3 regions of the Bradyrhizobium sp. S3.12.5 genome follow, and region 3 is predicted to be linked to each of the others. Evidence: predicted binding sites of a transcription regulator. Region 3 holds the regulator's gene; each other region holds the start of a gene.
What was found. Region 3 encodes PhoB, which activates phosphate uptake and scavenging genes when phosphate is short. Its sites were predicted from a motif close to TGTCATNNANCTGTCAT; they were not measured.
Positions count from the first base shown of each region.

Region 1: ugpB (sn-glycerol-3-phosphate ABC transporter substrate-binding protein UgpB) is a predicted target of PhoB. The motif match lies at 4,142-4,158, and genes of this name have one in related genera.
Region 2: ABIC09_RS29585 (DUF2794 domain-containing protein) is a predicted target of PhoB. The motif match lies at 4,203-4,219, and genes of this name have one in related genera.

Region 1 covers NZ_JBEPRF010000019.1:41,795-49,152, forward strand. Annotated here, with positions in the region: gene ABIC09_RS26125 (sn-glycerol-3-phosphate import ATP-binding protein UgpC) at 1-982, opposite strand, end outside; gene ugpE (sn-glycerol-3-phosphate ABC transporter permease UgpE) at 989-1,837, opposite strand; gene ugpA (sn-glycerol-3-phosphate ABC transporter permease UgpA) at 1,837-2,718, opposite strand; gene ugpB (sn-glycerol-3-phosphate ABC transporter substrate-binding protein UgpB) at 2,774-4,090, opposite strand; gene ABIC09_RS26145 (CaiB/BaiF CoA transferase family protein) at 4,311-5,513, opposite strand; gene ABIC09_RS26150 (organic hydroperoxide resistance protein) at 5,688-6,113, opposite strand; gene ABIC09_RS26155 (MarR family winged helix-turn-helix transcriptional regulator) at 6,270-6,728, shown strand; tRNA gene ABIC09_RS26160 (tRNA-Ala) at 6,803-6,878, opposite strand; gene ABIC09_RS26165 (TIGR02300 family protein) at 6,970-7,358, opposite strand, start outside.
Region 2 covers NZ_JBEPRF010000024.1:66,168-73,525, reverse strand. Annotated here, with positions in the region: gene acnA (aconitate hydratase AcnA) at 34-2,754, shown strand; gene ABIC09_RS29590 (DUF1223 domain-containing protein) at 2,985-3,764, shown strand; gene ABIC09_RS29585 (DUF2794 domain-containing protein) at 4,284-4,655, shown strand; gene ABIC09_RS29580 (GNAT family N-acetyltransferase) at 4,769-5,299, opposite strand; gene ABIC09_RS29575 (Bax inhibitor-1/YccA family protein) at 5,530-6,321, opposite strand; gene ABIC09_RS29570 (ABC transporter permease) at 6,595-7,358, opposite strand, start outside.
Region 3 covers NZ_JBEPRF010000022.1:113,345-120,702, reverse strand. Annotated here, with positions in the region: gene ABIC09_RS28595 (Hsp33 family molecular chaperone) at 1-144, opposite strand, end outside; gene argF (ornithine carbamoyltransferase) at 399-1,322, opposite strand; gene ABIC09_RS28585 (aspartate aminotransferase family protein) at 1,322-2,524, opposite strand; gene ABIC09_RS28580 (GcrA family cell cycle regulator) at 2,978-3,487, shown strand; gene phoB (phosphate regulon transcriptional regulator PhoB) at 3,607-4,314, opposite strand; gene phoU (phosphate signaling complex protein PhoU) at 4,337-5,053, opposite strand; gene pstB (phosphate ABC transporter ATP-binding protein PstB) at 5,065-5,886, opposite strand; gene pstA (phosphate ABC transporter permease PstA) at 5,883-6,728, opposite strand; gene pstC (phosphate ABC transporter permease subunit PstC) at 6,730-7,358, opposite strand, start outside.

The DNA.
Region 1 (7,358 bases), on a different contig from region 3:
GAATGCGGACGATGACTTCGCCCGGCGGCAGCTCACCCGGAGTGGCGGCAACGCGCTGCTCGTCCTGGGCGCGCGAGCCGTAGATAAAAGTTTCGGCGCCGACGCGTTCGATCGCTTCCACCGTCAGCGGCAATGCGACGCCGCCGGCCGGGGTCTGGTCGGTGATGACAAAATCTTCCGGACGGATGCCGAGGATGCCTGCCTCGCCCGCGCTGCCGCCAAGCTGCGACTTGATCTCCTCGGTGCGCATCGACATCAGATTCATCGGCGGCGCGCCGATGAAGGAGGCGACGAAGGTCGTGGCCGGCTTCTCGTAGATCGCGAGGGGATTGCCGATCTGCTCGACCTGGCCGCCATTCATCACGACGAGGATGTCGGCGAGCGTCATCGCCTCGAGCTGGTCATGGGTGACGTAGACCGACGTCGTCTTGAGGCGGCGCTGCAATTTGCGGATCTCGACGCGCATCGCGATGCGTAGCTTGGCGTCGAGGTTCGACAGCGGCTCGTCGAACAGAAACACCTTCGGCTGGCGCACGATGGCGCGGCCCATGGCGACGCGCTGGCGCTGACCGCCGGAGAGCTGGCGCGGCTTGCGCTCCAGCATCGCCGAGAGCTCGAGCACGCGCGCGGCTTCCTCGACGCGGGTCTTGATCTCGGCTTCCTTCATGCCGCGATTGCGCAGGCCGTAAGCCATGTTGTTGAACACGCTCATATGCGGATAGAGCGCGTAGTTCTGGAACACCATCGCGATGTCGCGATCGGCGGGCTCGACCTGGTTGACGACGCGGCCGCCGATGTCGATCTCGCCGCCGGTGACGGTCTCGAGCCCCGCGACCATGCGAAGCAGCGTGGACTTGCCGCAGCCGGAGGGGCCGACCAGCACGCAGAACTGGCCGTCGCCGACATCGACGTTGACGCCCTTGATGGCCTCGAAGCCGCCGGGATAGGTCTTGCGAACGTTGCGCAGGGTGACGTTGGCCATGACTCTCTACTTCTCCGTCTCGACCAGGCCGCGCACGAACAGTTTCTGCATGGCGACGACGACGAACACCGGCGGCAGCATGGCCAGCACGGCGGTCGCCATCACGATCGGCCATTCGGTCAGCGCATCGTTGGTGGTCATCATCTTGCGAATGCCGATCTGGATGGTCTGCATGTCGTCGCGGGTGGTGATCAGCAGCGGCCAGAGATATTGATTCCAGCCGAGGATGAAGAGGATCACGAACAGCGCGGCCATGTTGGTGCGCGACAGCGGCAACAGCGTATCCCAGAAGAAGCGCAAGGGGCCGGCGCCGTCGATGCGCGAGGCCTCCAGCAATTCATCCGGCACGGTCATGAAGAACTGGCGGAACAGCAGCGTTGCCGTGGCCGACGCGATCAGCGGCAGCGCGAGGCCGGCGTAGCTGTCGAGCATGTGCAGGTCGGCGACGATCTTGTAGGTCGGATAGATGCGGACCTCGACCGGCAGCATCAGCGTGATGAAGATGATCCAGAAGATCGGCATCCGAAAGGGAAAACGGAAATAGACGATCGCATAGGCGGAGATGATCGAGATCGCGATCTTGCCGATCGCGATCGCCAACGCCATCACCAGCGAGTTCAGCATCATGTTGCCGACCGGCTCGCGGGTCGAGCCGCTCGTGCCGACGAAGATGGTCTGGTAGTAGACCTCGAAGAAATGGCCGCCGGGCAACAGCGACATCTGCCCGTTGGCGATCAGCGCGTTGTCCTGGGTCGAGGCGACGAAGGCGACGTAGACCGGGAAGGCGACGATCGCGATCCCGATCCAGAGGATGATGTGGGCGACGTAGCGTCGAAAGCCCTCTTGCTCGACCATCAGTAGGTCACCTTGCGTTCGACGAAGCGGAACTGGATTCCGGTCAGCACGATGACCATGACCATCAGGATCACCGACTGCGCCGCGGAGCTGCCGAGGTTTCCGCCGATCAGGCCGTCGTTGTAGACCTTGTAGACCAGGGTCTCCGTCGACTTGCCGGGACCGCCGCGGGTCATGGTGTCGATGATGCCGAAGGTGTCGAAGAAGGCGTAGACGATGTTGACGACCAGCAGGAAGAAGATGGTCGGGGACAGCAGCGGGAAGGTCACGGTCCAGAACCGGCGCATCGGGCGCGCGCCGTCGATCGCAGCAGCCTCGAGCACGCTCTTCGGAATGCTCGCGAGCCCTGCGAGGAAGAACAGGAAATTATAGGAGATCTGCTTCCACGCGGCGGCAAGGATGACCAGTGTCGCGGCCTGATTGCCGTCGAGCAGCGGATTCCATTCGATGCCGGCGGCGCGCAGATAGCGCGAGAGCACGCCGAGCGAGGGATGCAGCATGAAGACCCAGAGCACGCCGACCACGGGCGGCGCCACGGCATAGGGCCAGATCAGCAGCGTGCGGTAGACAGCGCCGCCGCGCATCGGCTTGTCCGCCATCACCGCGAGCAGCAGCGCCACGGAGAGCGAGGACGCCGCGATCGCAAACGAGAAGAAGAAGGTTCGGACGATCGTCTCGAAATAGGCGGGATCGCTCAACAGCTCGACATAATTCTCGAACCACACGAAGCTCGTCGAGAGGCCGAAAGCGTCCTGCAGCAGGAAGGACTGAATGACGGCCTGCACGGCCGGCCAGTAGAAGAAAATCAGAACGATCGCGAGTTGCGGCGCAACCAGCGCGTAGGGCAATAGCTTTGATTGGAAAATGGCTTGCTTTTGCATGATGGGGGTGGCGCCGGCGGGCCGCTCGTCGTGCGGTTCCGCCGGCGCCTTCGCCTTATTTTACGGCGGTCTTTTCGAACTGACGCAGCATCGTGTTGCCGCGCTCGACGGAGGCATCGAGCGCCTGCTTGGCGGTCTTCTTGCCGGCCAGTGCCTGCTCGATCTCTTCGGCCCAGACGTCACGGAGCTGAACCATGTTGCCAAGGCGCAGGCCGCGCGAGTTCTCGGTCGGCTCCTTGTTGGTCAACTCGAGCAACGGAGTCTCGAGATAGGGCTGATCCTTGTAGAAGCCCTCGGCCTTGGCCTTTTCGTAGGCGGCCTTGGTGATCGGCAGATAGCCCGAAGCCTTGTGGATGTAGACCTGACGATCGGTGTCCGAGAGGAAGGTCAGGAATTTGGCGATGCCCTTGTATTCGTCGGCCGACTTTCCGCCCATGACCCAGAGCGAAGCGCCGCCGATGATCGAGTTCTGCGGTGCGCCCTTGACGTCAGGATAATACGGCATCGGCGCAGCGGTGAAGTTGAACTTGGCCTGCGCCTTGACGTTGCCGAAGAAGGCCGACGAGGTCAGGTAGATCGCGCACTCACCCGAGGTGAAGCGGCCTTCGCCCTGGTTGGTGCGGCCGGCGTAGTCGTAGGTCTTGTCCTTCTGCAGCTCGACCAGCTTCTCGAGATGCTTCTCCTGCAGCGGCGCATTGAACTCGAGCTTGGTGTCGAAGCCGTCGAGGCCGTTCGCCTTGCTGGCCAGCGGCACGTTGTGCCAGGCGGAGAGCTGCTCGAGATTGACCCAGGTGACCCAGGAGTTGGAGAAGCCGCAGGTCGGATGGCCGTTGTCGTGCAGCTTCTTGGCGACCTCGAACACTTCGGGCCAGGTCTTCGGGATCTCCGCGTTGACCTTCTTCAGCTCGTCGAGGTTGACCCACATGACGGTCGACGACGAGTTGAAGGGGAAGGACAGCATCTCGCCCTTCGAGGTCGAATAGTAGCCGGTGATCGCGGACAGATAATTCTTCGGATCGAACTTCTCGCCGGCATCGGTCATCAGCTTGTAGACGGGCTTCACGGCGCCGGTCGCGGCCATCATGGTCGCGGTGCCGACTTCGAACACCTGCATGATGTGCGGGGCGTTGCCGGCGCGGAACGCGGCGATGCCGGCGTTCATGGTGTCGGGATAGCTGCCCTTGTAGGTCGGGATGACCTTGTAGTCGCTCTGCGATGCATTGAAGTCGTTGGCGAGCTTGACGATGACGTCGTTATTCGCGCCTGTCATCGCGTGCCACCACTGGATTTCAGTCACGGCCAGCGCCGGCGAAGCCGTCATGCCAACCGCAAATGCAACAGCGGCAGCCGCCCCAAAATATCGAAGAGCCATCAAGTACCTCCCTTGGCCGTCAAAAAGAAGCGCTTGCGCTAGCAGCGCCACATGACGTTCACATGACTGTGTAAGCGGCCGAAACGAAAGCAGCAAGCGCTGCCAAAAGGGAAGCCATCAAATAGGCGAAGACGCGCGCTCGGGCAGCCTCCTCCGTCCGCAGTGTACATGCGTGCCCGTGCCGCACTGCGGCATTTGCTTGGGTGACGAGGCGAGGGCCCTAGCGCTTGCGCTCGGGCCCGCAGACTACGCCGCTCTCGACCATCGCGTCGATCTCCGCCTTTGAGTAGCCGAACTCGCCCAGCACCTCCTGGGAGTGCTGGCTGAATTTCGGCGGCAGGCGGCGTAGGCTCGGCTTGCTGCGATCGAGCCGGATCGGCGAGGCCACGCCCTTGTACCAGTCCTTCTCGATGACATCGCCGCGCGCGATCGTGTGCGGGTTGGTCAATGCCTGGTCGATCTTCTGCACCGGGCCCGCGGGCAGGCCCGCGGCCAGCAGGCGATTGCACAGCGGCTCGGCCTCGTGCTGGCTGAACACCGCGGCAAGCTCGGCGCGCAGCGCGTCGCGGTTGGCGATGCGGTCCTTGTTGCGGGCAAAGCGCGGATCAGTGCCGAGCTCGGGCTTACCGATCTCCTTGGCGAGCTTGCGGAAGGTGCCGTCATTGCCGACACCGATGAAGATGTCGTCGGTCCTGGTCGGGAAGATCGCGTAGGGCACGAGGTTGGGATGCTCGTTGCCGGTGAGGCCGGGCGGCTTGCCATGCATGAAATAATTCGCGGTGTGCGGATGCATGATGGCGAGGCCGGTCTCGTACAGCGTCGTCTCCAGGAACTGGCCCTTGCCGGAGCGCTGCCGCTCGGACAGCGCCATCAGGATGCCGATCGCTGCGTAAAGACCGGTGGTGATGTCGACCAGCGGCACGCCGATCCGCATCGGCCCGCTCTCCGGCGAGCCGGTCGCCGCGATCATGCCGGTCATGGCCTGGATGATGGCGTCATAGCCGGGATTGCCGCCGCGCGGCCCGTCGGCGCCGAAGCCGCAGATCCGGCAATGCACTAGGCGCGGGAATTTCTGGCTGAGCACGTCGTTGCCGATGCCCCATTTCTCCAGCGTGCCCGGCTTGAAATTCTCGATCAGGACGTCGGCCGTCTCCAGCATCTTGAGCAGCACGACACGGCCGCCTTCGGAGGCGAGGTCGAGGCCGATGGAGCGCTTGTTGCGGTTGATGCCGACGAAATAGGCCGCGTCTTCCTCGTGGAAGGGAGGGCCCCAGTCGCGCACCTCGTCGCCTGCCGGCGGCTCGACCTTGATCACGTCGGCGCCATGGTCGGCGAGGATCTGGGTGCAGTAGGGACCGCCGAGCACGCGCGTGAGATCGACGACGCGCAGTCCGCTCATTGCGCCCAAAACGGCTTCAGTCATGCCTTCGCTTCCCCTGTGTCGACGTTTGATCACAGGCCTAGCGAGGTTCGTCCAAGCCAGCAATGGCTTGCCGCGTGGGGGCGTATGCGTCGCCGCGCAATCCCGCGGCGCGGCAGATCTGGCGGAAGCGGCCGGCCCAAGGGGGATCTCGGGCCAGCCAAATCCACCGTCAGATCAGACGACCGTCAGGCGGACGTCGACATTGCCGCGCGTCGCGTTGGAGTACGGGCACACCTGATGTGCCTTCTCGACCAGCGCCTCGGCGTCAGCGCGGGACAGCCCCGGCAGCGAGACGGCCAGATCGATGTCGAGGCCGAAGCCGCCTTCCGAGCGCGGGCCGATGCCGACGGTCGAGGTGACGGAGGCGTCGGCGGGAACCTTCGGGCCGCCCTGCGACGACACGAACTTCATCGCGCCGATGAAGCAGGCGGCATAGCCGGCCGCAAACAGCTGCTCGGGATTGTTGCCGGCGCCGCCGCCGCCGCCGAGCTCCTTCGGTGTGGTGAGCTTGACGTCGAGTGCGCCGTCGAGGGTCGCGGCGTGGCCGTCACGGCCGCCGGTGGCTTTTGCGCTGGTCTTGTAGAGGACGTTCACGGACATTTTCGTCTCCTCAGGGTCTTCGGGTTGTGGTGGCGCCTGTATCGCAAACAATTAGATTGTGCGCAATTGAAATTTGCATGCCTCACATTTAATTGTTCGCAATTGAATGTCGGCCCGCCCGGTCCCACAATGCGGGTCAATCACGTGAGATTCTCTATGGCCCGGAAATTATCGACCCTGGATCCGCAACGCCTCGACAACCAGATCTGCTTCGCCGTCTATTCAGCCGCGCATGCCTTCAACCGCGTCTACAAGCCGCTGCTCGACCGGCTCGGCCTGACCTATCCGCAATATCTGGTGATGCTGGTGCTGTGGGAACGCGACGACGTGCCACTTAAGGATATCGGCGAAAAGCTGTTTCTGGATTCGGGCACGCTGACGCCGCTGCTCAAGCGACTCGAAGCCGCGCACCTCGTCAAGCGCACGCGCTCCAGCGAGGATGAGCGTCAGGTCCTGATCGCGCTGACGCCGCAGGGGCACGCCCTGAAGGACAAGGCGCGCAGCGTCCCCCAGTCGATCCTGGCCGCGTCGGACTGCTCGGTCGCAGAGCTGGTCGCAATGAAGGACGAGATCGTCGCGCTGCGCGATCGGCTGAATGCGGTGATTGGGGAGTAGGTCGCTAAAGCCCGGCCTCGCTACGAGGGACTTCCCGGGCTTGCCCAGCCGAAGCTCGCGAAGCGAGCGAAGGCTGGTGGAGCCAGGCGGGATCGAACCGCCGACCTCTTGCATGCCATGCAAGCGCTCTCCCAGCTGAGCTATGGCCCCTTAAGTCCTGGGACGATCCTGGTGGATCACTCCCGACCGGCGAGCCTGGTGACTCGCGCGGTGCACCCTTTTTCACAGATCAGGGCTGATCTCAAGTCTCTTCATCGCCTCCGACATCACCAATGATGTCGGTCACGTCCTCATCGCCTTCTTCTTCGTCGGCAATGAAGGTCGAATCATCGTCATCGTCGTCGTCGATGGTCTCGTCGACCTCGATATCGTCCTCGGATTCGGGGACGACGGCCTTGACCTTGCCGGTGTTCTCCTCGGCATCGGCCTCCTCGAGGGAGACCTCTTCGACCTCGGCCGGCTCCGGCGTGGTGTCCGCCGCTGCTGCAGCGTGGCGGGCTTCGGCGCCGCGCGGTACACGCGCCGGCGCCACGGGCGCGATCGGGACCACTTCGCCGGTATAGGGCGAGATCACCGGAGTCTTGTTGAGGTCGTAGAACTTCTTGCCCGTAGTCGGGCAAATACGTTTGG
Region 2 (7,358 bases), on a different contig from region 3:
TGCCGGGTATAACTAACAATTGGGATTTCCTACATGACCTCGCTCGACAGCTTCAAATGCAAAAAGACCCTCAAGGTCGGCGCCAAGACCTATGTCTATTACAGTCTGCCCACGGCCGAGAAGAATGGTCTGAAGGGAATTTCGAAACTCCCCTATTCGATGAAGGTCCTGCTCGAGAATCTCCTCCGCAACGAGGACGGGCGCTCGGTCAAGAAGGAGGACATCGTCGCGGTCTCGAAGTGGCTGCGCAAGAAGTCGCTGGAGCATGAGATCGCGTTCCGTCCCGCGCGCGTGCTGATGCAGGATTTTACCGGCGTGCCGGCGGTGGTCGACCTCGCCGCGATGCGCAACGCGATGCAGAGCCTCGGCGGCGATGCCGAGAAGATCAACCCGCTGGTCCCCGTCGATCTCGTCATCGACCACTCCGTGATTGTGAACTTCTTCGGTGACAACAAGGCTTTCGGCAAGAACGTCATCGAGGAATACAAGCAGAACCAGGAGCGCTACGAGTTCCTGAAGTGGGGCCAGAAGGCGTTCTCGAACTTCTCCGTCGTGCCGCCCGGCACCGGCATCTGCCACCAGGTCAATCTCGAATATCTCTCCCAGACGGTGTGGACCAAGAAGGAGAAGATGACGGTCGGCAAGAAGACCGGCACCTTCGAGGTCGCCTATCCCGACTCGCTCGTCGGCACTGACTCCCACACCACCATGGTCAACGGTCTCGCCGTGCTCGGCTGGGGCGTCGGCGGCATCGAGGCTGAAGCCTGCATGCTCGGCCAGCCGCTGTCGATGCTGCTGCCCAACGTCGTCGGCTTCAAGCTGAAGGGCGCGATGAAGGAAGGCGTCACCGCGACCGACCTCGTGCTGACCGTCACGCAGATGCTGCGCAAGCTCGGCGTGGTCGGCAAGTTCGTCGAGTTCTTCGGCCCCGGCCTCGACAATCTCTCCGTCGCCGACAAGGCGACCATCGCCAACATGGCGCCGGAATATGGCGCGACCTGCGGCTTCTTCCCGGTCGACGCCGCCGCGATCGACTACCTCAAGACCTCTGGCCGCGCCGCACCGCGCGTCGCGCTGGTGCAGGCCTATGCGAAGGCGCAAGGGCTGTTCCGCACCGCCAAGTCGGCCGATCCGGTGTTCACGGAAACGCTGACGCTCGATCTCGCTGACGTCGTGCCGTCGATGGCCGGTCCGAAGCGTCCCGAAGGCCGCATCGCGCTGCCTTCGGTCGCCGAAGGCTTTTCGCTCGCGCTCGGCACCGAGTACAAGAAGACCGAAGAACCCAACAAGCGCTTCGCCGTCGAAGGCAAGAACTTCGAGATCGGCCACGGCGACGTCGTGATCGCCGCCATCACCTCCTGCACCAATACCTCGAACCCGAGCGTCTTGATCGGTGCCGGCCTGCTCGCGCGTAACGCTGCGGCCAAGGGCCTCAAGGCCAAGCCGTGGGTGAAGACCTCGCTCGCTCCGGGCAGCCAGGTGGTCGCGGGCTATCTCGCCGATTCCGGTCTGCAGGCCGATCTCGACAAGGTCGGCTTCAACCTCGTCGGCTTCGGCTGCACCACCTGCATCGGCAATTCCGGCCCGCTGCCGGATGAGATCTCGAAGTCGATCAACGACAACGGCATCGTTGCCGCCGCGGTGCTCTCCGGTAACCGCAACTTCGAAGGCCGCGTCTCGCCGGACGTGCAGGCGAACTATCTGGCCTCGCCGCCGCTGGTCGTCGCGCATGCGCTCGCCGGCAGCGTCACCAAGAACCTCGCCGTCGAGCCGCTCGGCGAAGGCAAGGACGGCAAGCCGGTGTATCTGAAGGACATCTGGCCGACGACGAAGGAGATCAACGCCTTCATGAAGAAGTTCGTGACCGCGGCGATCTTCAAGAAGAAGTATGCCGACGTGTTCAAGGGCGACGCCAACTGGCGCAAGATCAAGACGGTCGAGAGCGAGACCTATCGCTGGAACATGTCTTCGACCTATGTGCAGAACCCGCCCTATTTCGACGGCATGAAGAAGGAGCCGGAGCCGGTCACCGATATCGTCGAGGCGCGCATCCTCGCCATGTTCGGCGACAAGATCACCACCGACCACATCTCGCCGGCCGGTTCGATCAAGCTCACCTCGCCCGCTGGCAAATATCTCAGCGAGCACCAAGTGCGGCCCGCCGACTTCAACCAGTACGGCACGCGTCGCGGCAACCATGAGGTGATGATGCGCGGCACCTTCGCCAACATCCGCATCAAGAACTTCATGCTCAAGGGCGCCGATGGAAACATCCCCGAGGGCGGTCTCACCAAGCACTGGCCCGACGGCGAGCAGATGTCGATCTACGACGCCGCGATGAAGTACCAGCAGGAGCAGGTGCCGCTGGTGGTGTTCGCCGGCGCCGAATACGGCAACGGCTCCTCGCGCGACTGGGCTGCGAAGGGTACGCGTCTGCTCGGCGTGCGCGCAGTGATCTGCCAGAGCTTCGAGCGCATCCATCGCTCCAACCTGGTCGGCATGGGCGTGCTGCCGCTGACCTTCGAGGACGGCACCTCCTGGTCGTCGCTCGGCCTGAAGGGCGACGAGAAGGTCACGCTGCGTGGCCTCGTCGGCGACCTTAGGCCGCGCCAGAAGCTGACCGCGGAGATTGTGTCCGGGGACGGTTCATTGCGGCGCGTTTCGCTGCTTTGCCGCATCGATACGCTGGACGAGCTCGATTATTACCGGAACGGCGGCATTCTGCATTATGTGCTGCGCAAGCTCGCGGCCTGAGCGCGAATTTGTGAACGGTGGCTCACTGCGACGTGAGTAGAAGGTTAAACAAAGGCGGCCTATCACAAGGCCGCCTTCGTGCATTACGGCATGCTTCAGATGGGCCCACCCGGCGGACACTTCGCATCGGGCGGAGTGCGCCGTGCCCGTAAGACTGCCGTGCCCGTAAGACTACGGTGACCATCGGGCGATAGGATATCCCTCCACGAAGACGAGATGTGACGTTCGACATGACTGGAATGATGGCTTCTCATTTGGTTTCGCGATGGTCCGGCGCACTCTGGTCGGGAGCACTGGGCATCTGCGCAATCGTCGCCGTCATCCGTCCCGCCCAGGCCGATCCCCGCGCCGTGGTCGAGCTCTTCACCTCGCAGGGCTGCTCCTCCTGCCCGCCCGCCGACAAGGTCATCGGCGACCTCGCCAAGGATCCCTCGATCATCGCGCTGAGCATGCCGATCGATTATTGGGACTATTTGGGCTGGAAGGACACGCTAGCAGATTCGCGTTTCTCGGCGCGGCAGCGCGCCTATTCACGCATGCGCGGTGACCGCGAGGTCTACACGCCGCAGGTCGTGGTCAATGGCGCTGTGCATGTCATCGGCAGCGATCGGGCCGGCATCGAAAGCGCGATCGGCAAGACTGACAAGGGGACTGGCGTGATGAGCGTGCCGGTGACGATGTCGCTGGCAGGCAAGCAGATCAATGTATCGGTGGCCGCGGGCAACGAGCCGGCGATCTCGCATGGCGAGGTCTGGATCTGCTCGATTGCGAAATCGGTGCCGATCGAGATCAGCCGCGGCGAGAATCGCGGACAGCAGATCACCTACCACAACGTGGTGCGCAATCTGCTCAAGGTCGGCGACTGGAACGGACATCCGGAAACCTGGACGGTGCCGCTTGAGAATCTCACCTCGCGCGATGGCGTCGATGGTGCGGTGGTCTATGTCCAGGACGGCAACCGCGAGAAGCCGGGCGCGATGCTGGGCGCGGCGTACACGTCACTGCACTGAAGCGACGCGCGCTCAAGATCGTCTCAAGACAATTTGTCTGTCGTCATTCCGGGGCGCGCGAAGCGCGAACTACGGTGCGCAATTGCGGCCAGCGACACCCCGACACAAACAAAAAAGGACCAACTTGCGTTGGCCCTCCTTGTCGCGCGTACAGACCCGATCCTGTTCGACCCCGGGGGGCTGGGGGCTGAGGAATCCGGAACCGAAAGGACCGGGTCAACGCACAGAGGTCTTTTCGCAGTGCAGGGCGGCGGGCGGTGGGCGGAAAAGCGGCGATCCTGTGATTCCTGCTAACGATCCCGTGACGGTTTGCCGCTGAGGAGTTCCACCGTTGCATGTGTCATGATTCGCAACCGGTCCGCGAGATAAGCCACGGTCCTTCAAGAGCGCTCCAAAAGAGCCCTTCAAGAGCCTCTTGCGGCGGGGAACAGTTGGCGCAATCATGCCATTGTCATGATCCGCGGCTCCGGGGACGGTCTTCGCGGAGGCGGGTCGTGCTGATGCGACAGGAGGCGCTGCATGAGCTTGACGCCGGAGGATGCCGATCCGAGCGAGCAGCGTGCAGTGGCGCGCCCCGCCGCTGCAAATGCCCAACTGAGCCGGGTGACGTTCAACCGGCTCGAGTTGAGCCGAATTCTCAATCTCTACGGCCGCATGGTCGCCGACGGCGAGTGGCGCGACTATGCCATCGACTTCCTGAAGGACCGCGCGGTGTTCTCGGTCTATCGCCGCGCCTCCGAAGTGCCGATCTACCGCATCGAGAAAGATCCGCGACTGGCCCGCAAGCAGGGCATGTACAGCGTGATCGCGGCGACCGGCCTGATCCTGCGCCGCGGCCACGAGCTCGACCGCGTGCTGCTGGTGATCGACCGGAAACTGGCGGTGGTGTAGCCACACCGACGCTGCAGTAGGGTGGGCAAAGGCGCAAAGCGCCGTGCCCACCATCTCTCCTCAATCGCCGCGCATTGTGGGCACGCTTCGCTTTACCCACCTACGAGTCCGGGTTATTTCGCCGGCACGGTGCTCGCGCCCTCGCCGAGGTCGCGCTGCATCATCACGGTATCCAGCCAGCGGCCGAACTTCAGGCCGACATTCGGGTGCGTGCCGATCATCTTGAAGCCGCCTCTGGTATGCACGCCGATCGAGCCGGCATTGGCGGAATCGCCGATGACCGCGATCATCTGGCGGAAGCCGCGCGCCTCGCATTCGATGATCAGCCGCTCCAGCAGCAGCGCGCCGATGCCGCGGCGGTGGAAGGCGGGATCGAGATAGATCGAGTTCTCGACCGTGAAGCGGTAGGCCGGGCGGGGCCGGTAGGCGCCGGCATAGGCGTAGCCGGCAACGCGGCCGTCGAGGACGGCGACGAAATAGGGATAGCCGCCGTCGACCAGCGTGCGATAGCGGCGCATCATCTCGGCGAGGTCAGGCGGCTCGATCTCGAACGTCGCGGTGCCCTCGCGGACGGCCTGCTGATAGATGGCGGTAATGGCGGGAAGGTCGGCCTCGGTCGTGGGCCTGATATCGGGTGTGGACATGGCGGAACATTAGAGCGTTCGCGCGGCGGCTGGAAGAGGCAACGGCGTTTCCACGCACTCCGTCATTGCGAGGAGCCCTTGCGACGAAGCAATCCAGAAATGCATCCGCGGGGGGAGTCTGGATTGCTCCGCTTCGCTCGCAATGACGGTGTTTGTGGGGACAGCTCGGCCCCAAACAAAAACCCCGGCCTCGCGGCCGGGGTTCGGATCCGTTCTCTCAGGTCTGGCGCTTAGTCGCGCTGGCCGAGGAGCTGCAGCAGCAGCGTGAACAGGTTGATGAAGTTCAGGTACAGCGACAGCGCACCGGAGATCGCCGCGCGCTCGGCGATGTCGCCGCCGGCCGAAGCGTAGCCGTAGATGTAGTCGTTCTTCAGCCGCTGCGTATCCCAGGCGGTGAGGCCCGCGAACACCAGCACACCGACCACCGACACGATGAACTGCAGCGCCGTGCTGGCCAGGAACAGGTTCACCAGGCTCGCGATGATGATGCCGATCAGGCCCATGAACAGGAACGAGCCCATGCCGCTCATGTCACGCTTGGTGGTGTAGCCGTAGAGGCTCAGCGCGCCGAAGGTCGCCGCGGTGATGAAGAACACCCGCACGATCGAGGTGTGCGTGTACACCAGGAAGATCGAGGACAGCGAGATGCCCATCAGCGCCGAGAACACCCAGAACAGGATCTGGGCGGTCGAGGGGGCGAGACGGTTGATGCCAGCCGAGATCACGAACACCATGGCGAGCGGCGCCAGCATGAACAGCCACTTCAGCGGGCTCACGAACATCGCGTAGCCGAACGGCGTCAGGAACAGCTTGCCGACGCGGACGGCTTCCGCGGTCGGAACGTCGGTCACGGCAGCCATGTAGACGCCGAGTGCGGCGAGGCCAGTGATGGCGAGGCCAATGCTCATGTAGTTGTAGATGCGCAGCATATAGGCGCGCAGACCGGCATCGACCGTCGCGGCGTCAACACGCCCGGCGGCCCTGCCGAAAGGAGAAGCGTAATTGCGGTCTAGGTCCGACATGGTCGAATTCCCGTTGGTTGGCCCGGTCCGGCATGAGGGTCGCCATGCCGCCGGTTCGTCAAACTCTATCTCGGATACCGATGTCTGCCGACATTAAATTTGGCTAACAATCGGGGCTCCGAACCCATCCGATATGTGGGAAACTAACACATTCGGTGCAACCGTCCACGCGCGGCCGAATGTCGCCCTTGGCGCGCAATCCTGACGAGCAGACGTGGTTAAGCGCGGGGAATCGCGCGATTCCGGTCCGGCGCAGCCTCCCGCTACCTTTTGTCACAAATTGCGCAACACCGTGGCAGGCTTTTTGTTCAACGCCAGCAGCGTGCCGGCGAGCCCGAGCCCGACGGTGACGATCAGGGCGGCGGCCACCACGCCGGCCGCGCTGCCGGCCTGCCAGACGAAGGTCAGCGTCATCAGCCGGGTTACGATCATCCAGGCCGCGATGCTGCCGGCAATCACGCCGAATACGGCGGTGGCGAGCCCGATCAGGAGATATTCGAGCGCATAAGCGCCGAGCAGCCGCAGCCGCGTGGCGCCCAGCGTCTTCAGGATCACCGCGTCATAGACCCGATGGCGGTGACCGGCGGCGAGCGCGCCGCCCAGCACCAGGATCGCCGAGATCAGGGTCACGGCGCTGGCGCCGCGGATCGCGAGCGCGAGGTTGGTCACGACCGCGCCGACCGTCTCCATCACCTCGCGCACGCGCACGCTCGTCACCATCGGATAGGCATCCGCCACCTGCTTGATGATCTTGCCGTCGCCGGTCGCATCGCCGCCGGCTTCGGTCAGCGTCGCGATGTGGGTATGCGGCGCGCCCTTGAAGGCGTTCGGCGAGAACACCAGCACGAAATTGATGCCGAGCCCCTGCCAGTCGATGGTGCGGAGATTGCCGATTTTCGCCGGGATGTCGCGGCCGAGCACGTTGACCACGACCTCGTCGCCGAGCTTGAGGCCGAGGCCGTCGGCGATCTTCTTCTCCATCGAGACCAGCGGCGGGCCGGAATAGTCGTTGCCCCACCATTCGCCCTCGACCACCT
Region 3 (7,358 bases):
CGCGGGGCCAAGCCGCACCAGCCGCCCGCGCACATCGAGCGCGTCGACCTCGTAGGGCAGCACGGCGTCATCGATCGGAACCGCGGATGGCGCGCGAACCGGGCCCTCGGGCCCGGTTTTCATGTCAGGGGATTGGGAAACCATGGCGCTTTATCTGGGGTCGGAGGTGGGAAATGGAAGGGGCGCGAGGGGACCTCGAATTCGGTGTCGTCCGGGGGCGCGCGCAGCGCGAACCCGGGACCATAACCACAGGATTACGCTATTGCTGTCGACGACAACTCCGAGTCATCGCCAAAAGGGGTTCCTGTGGTTAAGGGTCCCGGATCTGCGCTTACGCCTGTCCGGGACGACAGCGGAGGATGGGGCCGCTCGCACAGCCACCTCGCCCCGCCACAGTGTTACTTCACCGCGTCAAAACACCAGGCCAGAATGCCCTTCTGCGCATGCAGGCGGTTTTCGGCCTCGTCGAACACGACCGATTGCGGGCCGTCGATCACCTCGTCGGTGACCTCCTCGCCGCGATGGGCGGGCAGGCAGTGCATGAACAGCGCGTCAGGCTTGGCCAGCGACATCAGCTTGGAATTGACCTGGTAGGGCTTGAGCACGTTGTGACGGTGCTCGCCTTCCTTGTCGCCCATCGACACCCAGGTGTCGGTGATGACGCAATCGGCGTCCTTCACGGCAGCCTCGGGATCGGTGCCGAGCACGATCGGCGCACCGGTGGCCTTGATGAAGTCGCGCATCACCTTCTTCGGAGCGAGCTCCGGCGGGGTTGCGACATTGAGGTTGAACTTGAAGCGCTCGGCGGCATGGGCCCAGGACGCCAGCACGTTGTTGTCGTCGCCGGTCCAGGCCACGGTGCGACCTTCGATCGGGCCGCGATGCTCTTCGTAAGTCAGGAGATCGGCCATCACCTGGCACGGATGCGAGCGCCGCGTCAGGCCGTTGATCACGGGCACGGTCGCGTTCGCCGCGAGCTCGAGCAGGGCCTCGTGATTGAGGATGCGGATCATGATGGCGTCGACATAGCGCGACAGCACTCGCGCGGTGTCGGCAATGGTCTCGCCGCGGCCAAGCTGCATCTCGGCGCCGGTGAGCATGATGGGCTCGCCGCCGAGCTGGCGCATGGCAACGTCGAACGACACGCGCGTGCGGGTCGACGGGCGCTCGAAGATCATCGCCAGCGTCTTGCCTTCGAGCGGCTTGACCGGCTGATGCGCCTTCTGCTTCGCCTTCATGGCGGAGGAGGCCGCGAGCATGCTCTTGAGCTCCGACAGCGGCAGCTCGTTGATATCGAGGAAGTGCTTTGGCGTCTTGCTCATCAGCTGGCCGCCCGCTTGTTGCCTGAGAGCGCAGCGCAGGCGCGTTCAAGCCGGCCGACGCTGTCCTCGATCTCGGCTTCGGTGACGATCAAGGGCGGCAGGAAGCGCACGACATTGTCGCCAGCGCCGACGGTGAGCAGTTTTTCGTTGCGCAGCGCTGCGACCAGATCGCCGGAGGGCACCACGGCCTTGATGCCGATCAGGAGCCCCTCGCCGCGGACCTCGCTGACAATATCGGGATGACGATCGATCACGGAGGCGAGCTTCTGCTTGAGCAGCAGCGACATCTTCTGCACGTGGTCGAAGAAGCCGGGCTTGAGCATGACGTCGAGCACGGCGTTCGCGGCCGAGATCGCCAGCGGATTGCCGCCGAAGGTCGAGCCGTGCGAGCCGGGCCCCATGCCGGTGGCCGCATCCGCGGTCGCCAGCACCGCGCCGATCGGGAAGCCGCCGCCGAGCGCCTTGGCCAGCGACATCACGTCAGGCGTGACGCCGGTGCGGCGGTGGGCGAAGAGATCGCCGGTGCGGCCCATGCCAGTCTGCACCTCGTCGAAGGCGAGCAGCAGGCCCTTCTCGTCGCAGAGCTGGCGCAACGCCCTCAGGAAAGAAGGCGTCGCCGAACGAACGCCGCCCTCGCCCTGGATCGGCTCGATCAGGATGCCGGCGGTCTGCGGACCGATCGTCTTCTTCACGGCCTCGATGTCGCCGTGCGGGATCTGGTCGAAACCGTCCATCGGCGGACCGAAACCTTCGAGATATTTTGCAGAGCCGGTCGCAGCCAGCGTCGCCAGCGTGCGGCCGTGGAAGGCGCCTTCGAAGGTGATGATGCGGTAGCGCTCCGGATGTCCTTTGGAGAAGTGATGATGGCGGACCAGCTTGATCACACCCTCCAGCGCTTCGGCGCCGGAATTGCAGAAGAACACGAAGTCCGCAAAACTCTCGTTGCAGAGACGCGCGGCGAGCTTCTCGCCGTCCGGGCTCTGGAACAGGTTCGACATGTGCCAGAGTTTTGTGGCCTGCTCCTGCAGCGCCTTGACCAGCGCGGGATGGGCATGGCCGAGCGCATTCACCGCCACGCCCGAGGTGAAATCGAGATAGCGATCGCCATTGGTTGCGATCAACCAGACGCCTTCACCGCGCTCAAAACCGATGTCGGTTCTGGCGAAAACGGGGAGCAAGTGCGGCGCTGCGCTGTTAGCCATGATGGTCTCTTTGGATGTTTCGGACGGCCTGAAACTGCGTTGCGCAGCGCATCATTGGTCCGGAAAACGAAACGTGCCGCCTTTTAAGGGCGGCACGCATCACTATCTTATGCTTGGCACCATTGGTGTCAATGCCGCCCGGAAAGCCCCGCGAAACCCAGATTCCGTAGTCTTGCGGTACCGAATTTGCGGGTTTTGGCCACGGAACATGTGGAAGCGAGTCGGCGGACTCTTGCGCGTGAGTCACGCCATATTGTAGCGTCTGGCTTGTCAGATACGACATCTCGTGCAGCGGTTCTGATCCCAAAAGTCCTCATGTACCGGCGTAAACGTTCGGGCGTATCATTGCGCCCGGCGAGCCTTAAGGGATTCTGGCGGCACGGATTTTTCGAGGCTTAGGCATTCGTTGTGCGGCCCCCAGGATGGCAGGCGCGCGGCGAAGGAAAGGGTGCAATGACGGTTTTGACCTGGTCCGACGATCGCGTCGAACAGCTGAAAAAGCTCTGGGAGGCCGGACTTTCGGCCAGCCAGATCGCCGCTGAGCTTGGGAATGTCACCCGTAACGCCGTGATCGGCAAGGTTCACCGGCTCGGCTTGTCGGGCCGCGCCAAGAGCCCGTCTTCGGCAGCTCCGCGGCCGCGCAAGGCGCGTCCAGCGCCGCACATGATGCGGGTGAGCAGGCCCATCGCACGCGGCAATACCGCGCTGGCGCAGGCTTTCGAGGTCGAGGTCGAGGCTGAACCGGTCACCTACGACAACGTGGTACCGATGAGCCAGCGGCTGTCGCTGCTCGAATTGAACGAGGCGACCTGCCACTGGCCGGTCGGCGATCCCTCGAGCCCGGATTTCTTCTTCTGCGGCGGCAAAGCGCTCTCCGGCCTGCCCTATTGCGCCCAGCACTCGCGGGTTGCGTATCAGCCGGCAGCGGATCGCAGGCGGGCCCCGGCGAAGCCGGCGCGGTAAGCTCAGCTCCAAACGACATCGTCCTGGCCTGGTGCGCAATTGCGCGCGGGCCGGAACGATCGGGAGAAGGATCGGCGCGCCTTTGGCGCGCTTTCTTGTCGAGGTCTGCTCAGGCCGTTTCAGGCCTGCTCGGCCTTCGCGAACCGATCGTCCAGCGCGTAGCCCGCGCCGCGGACGGTGCGGATCGGGTCCTGCTCGCGGCCGAGATTGAGCAGCTTGCGCAGGCGGCCGATATGCACATCGACGGTGCGCTCATCGATGTAGATGTCGCGGCCCCAGACACTGTCGAGCAACTGCTCGCGCGAGAACACGCGACCGGGATGCTCCAGGAAGAACTCCAGCAGGCGATACTCGGTCGGGCCGAGATCGATCGGCCGGCCCGAGCGCGCCACGCGGCGCTTTTCGCGGTCGAGCTCGATGTCGCCGAACGCCAGAACGGTTGCGAGCCGCTCCGGACTTGCGCGCCGGAGCAGGCCTTTCACGCGCGCCAGGAGCTCGGGCACCGAGAACGGCTTGACGATGTAGTCGTCAGCGCCGGTCGCCAGGCCCCGCACCCGCTCGCTCTCCTCGCCACGCGCGGTGAGCATGATGATCGGCAGCTGCTTGGTGTCGGATCGCGCACGCAACCGCCGGCACAGCTCGATGCCTGATAGCCCCGGCAGCATCCAGTCAAGCACGATCAGATCGGGGATGTGCTCCTTGAGGCGGGTGTCGGCGTCGTCGCCGCGCATTACCGTCTCGACGTCATAGCCGTCGCCTTCGAGGTTGTAGCGGAGAAGCTCGGTCAGAGCTTCCTCGTCCTCAACCACCATAATGCGTGCGCCCATCGGGTCGTCGCTCCTTGCGTAATCAGGTGCTCGGGACCGTGGTGGCGAAGGTCGTCATGTCGCCCTTCGGCCGCTTGTCGGTGATCGCCTGGCCTTCGATCATGTAGAACACGGTCTCGGCAATGTTGGTGGCATGGTCGCCGATCCGCTCGATGTTCTTGGCGCAGAACATCAGATGGATGCAGAACGAGATGTTGCGCGGATCCTCCATCATGTAGGTGAGGAGCTCACGGAACAGCGAGGTGCAGATGGCGTCGACTTCCTCGTCGCCCTTCCACACCGCCATCGCCGCCGGCAGATCGTGCGCGGCATAGGCGTCCAGCACCGACTTGACCTGCTGCTGCACGAGGTCGGTCATGTGCTCGAGGCCGCGGAACAGCTTGAGCGGATGGAAATCCGTCTCCAGCGCCGCGACGCGCTTGCCCATGTTCTTGGCGAGGTCGCCGATGCGCTCGAGATCGGTCGCGACGCGCATGGCGCCGACGATCTCGCGCAGATCCACCGCCATCGGCTGGCGGCGCGCGATCGTGAGCACGGCGCGCTCCTCGATCTTCTTCTGCAGCGTGTCGAGCTCGGCGTCGATGGCGACGACGCGCTGGCCGAGCGCGACGTCGCGGCGGATCAGCGCATCGACGGAATCGACGATCATGCGCTCGGCGATGCCGCCCATCTCGGCGACCAGGCGCGTGAGCTCCTGGAGGTCGGTGTCGAAGGCCTTTGCGGTATGTTCAGAACCCATGTGCCGTCTCCTCAGCCGAACCGGCCGGTGATGTAATCCTGCGTGCGCCGGTCGGTCGGCGATGTGAATATCTTGCTGGTGTCGTCGAACTCTATCAGCTCGCCGAGATACATGAAGGCGGTCTTGTCGGAGACGCGGGCGGCCTGCTGCATGTTGTGGGTCACGATCGCGATCGTGTAGTTCTCGGACAGCTCCTGGATCAGCTCCTCGACCTTGGCGGTCGAGATCGGGTCGAGCGCCGAGCAGGGCTCGTCGAACAGGATCACCTCGGGCCGCACCGCAACGGTGCGGGCGATGCAGAGGCGCTGCTGCTGGCCGCCGGAGAGCGACAGGCCGGAGGCGTTGAGCTTGTCCTTGACCTCGTTCCACAGCGCGCCGCCGCGCAGCGCTTTCTCGACGCGGTCGTCCATCTCGGATTTCGAGATCTTCTCATAGAGACGGATGCCGAAGGCGATGTTCTCGTAGATCGTCATCGGGAACGGCGTCGGCTTCTGGAACACCATGCCGACGCGGGCGCGCAGCAGATTGAGGTCGAGCTTGGGGTCGAGGATGTTGGTCTGGTCGAGCATCAGCTGACCGGTGACGCGCTGGCCCGGATAGAGGTCGTACATCCGGTTGAAGATGCGCAGCAGGGTCGACTTGCCGCAGCCCGACGGGCCGATGAAGGCGGTGACCCGGTTGGTGCCGAGCGCCAGGTTGATGTTCTTCAGCGCGTGGTGCTCGCCATAATAGAAGTTGAGGTTGCGCACCGTCACCTTGGCCGGCGCTTCGGGCAGCATCGGCGCCTGGGGCAGGCCGCCGGCCGCGCTCATCGATACGGAAAGATCGGTCATTTTGCGGTCCTCTCGGCGCTGAGAATGCGCGCGCCAATATTCAGGGCAAGAACGGTCAGGGTGATGAGCAGCGCGCCGCTCCAGGCGAGCTGCTTCCAATAGGCGTAGGGGCTCTGGACGAAATTGTTGATGGTGACCGGCAGGTTCGCCATGGTCTTGTTCAGGCCGAGGCTGAAGAACTGGTTCGACAGCGCGGTGAAGAGCAGCGGCGCGGTTTCGCCGGCGACGCGGGCGGTCGCGAGCAGCACGCCGGTGATGAGACCGGAGCGGGCAGCGCGATACGCGATCCGCTTGATCACCAGCGAGCGCGGCAGGCCGAGCGCGGAGGCCGCCTCGCGCAGCGCGTTCGGCACCAGCAGCAGCATGTCCTCGGTCGTGCGCAGCACCACCGGGATCACGATGACGGCGAGCGCGAGCGAGCCTGCGATCGCCGAGAAGCCACGCATCGGCACCACTACGGCGCCGTAGATGAACAGGCCGATGATGATCGAGGGCGCCGACAGCAGGATGTCGTTGATGAAGCGGATCACCGAGGTCAGCTTGTCGTTGCGGCCGTACTCGGCGAGATAGGTGCCGGCAAACAGGCCGAGCGGCGCGCCGATGCCGACGCCGATCACGGTCATGATCAGCGAGCCGACGATAGCGTTGCGCAGGCCGCCTTCGGACGAGCCCGGAGGCGGCGTGTCCGCAACGAACAGATCGAGGTTCAACCCCGCCAGGCCGTTATAGAACAGCGTAATCAGGATCAGTGCGAGCCAGGTGACGCCGAAGGCGGCGGCACCAAAGCAGAGCCCGCGGATCAGGATATCCTTGCGGCGGCGGCGTGAGTAAATCGGGTTCATGTTAGTTCCCCGCCTTCTTTTCCAGCCGCATCAGCATCAGCCGGGCGCCGGCCAGCACGAAGAACGTCAGCACGAACAGCAGCAGGCCGAGCAGGATCAGGCCGGACTGGTGCAGGCCGTCGCTCTCGGCGAATTCGGATGCGATCGCCGCCGAGATCGTGGTGCCCGGCGCGAAGATCGAGGACGAGATGCGGAACGAGTTGCCGATGATGAAGGTCACCGCCATGGTCTCGCCGAGCGCACGGCCCAGCGCCAGCATGACGCCGCCGATGATGCCGACGCGGGTGTAGGGGATCACCACGCTGCGCACGACTTCCCAGGTGGTGCAGCCGACGCCGTAAGCAGCCTCCTTCAACACGGGCGGCACCGTCTTGAACACGTCGACCGAGATCGAGGTGATGAAGGGCAGCACCATGATGGCGAGGATCAGCGCGGCATTGAACAGGCTGAGATAGGACGGGGGACCCGCGAAGATCGCACCCAGCACCGGGACGCCGTCAAAGATCTTGATCATGAAGGGCTGAAACGTGTTGGCCAGGAACGGGCCCAACACGAAGAAGCCCCACATGCCGTAGATGATCGAGGGGATGCCGGCGAGCAGTTCGATGGCCATGCCGATCGGGCGGCGCA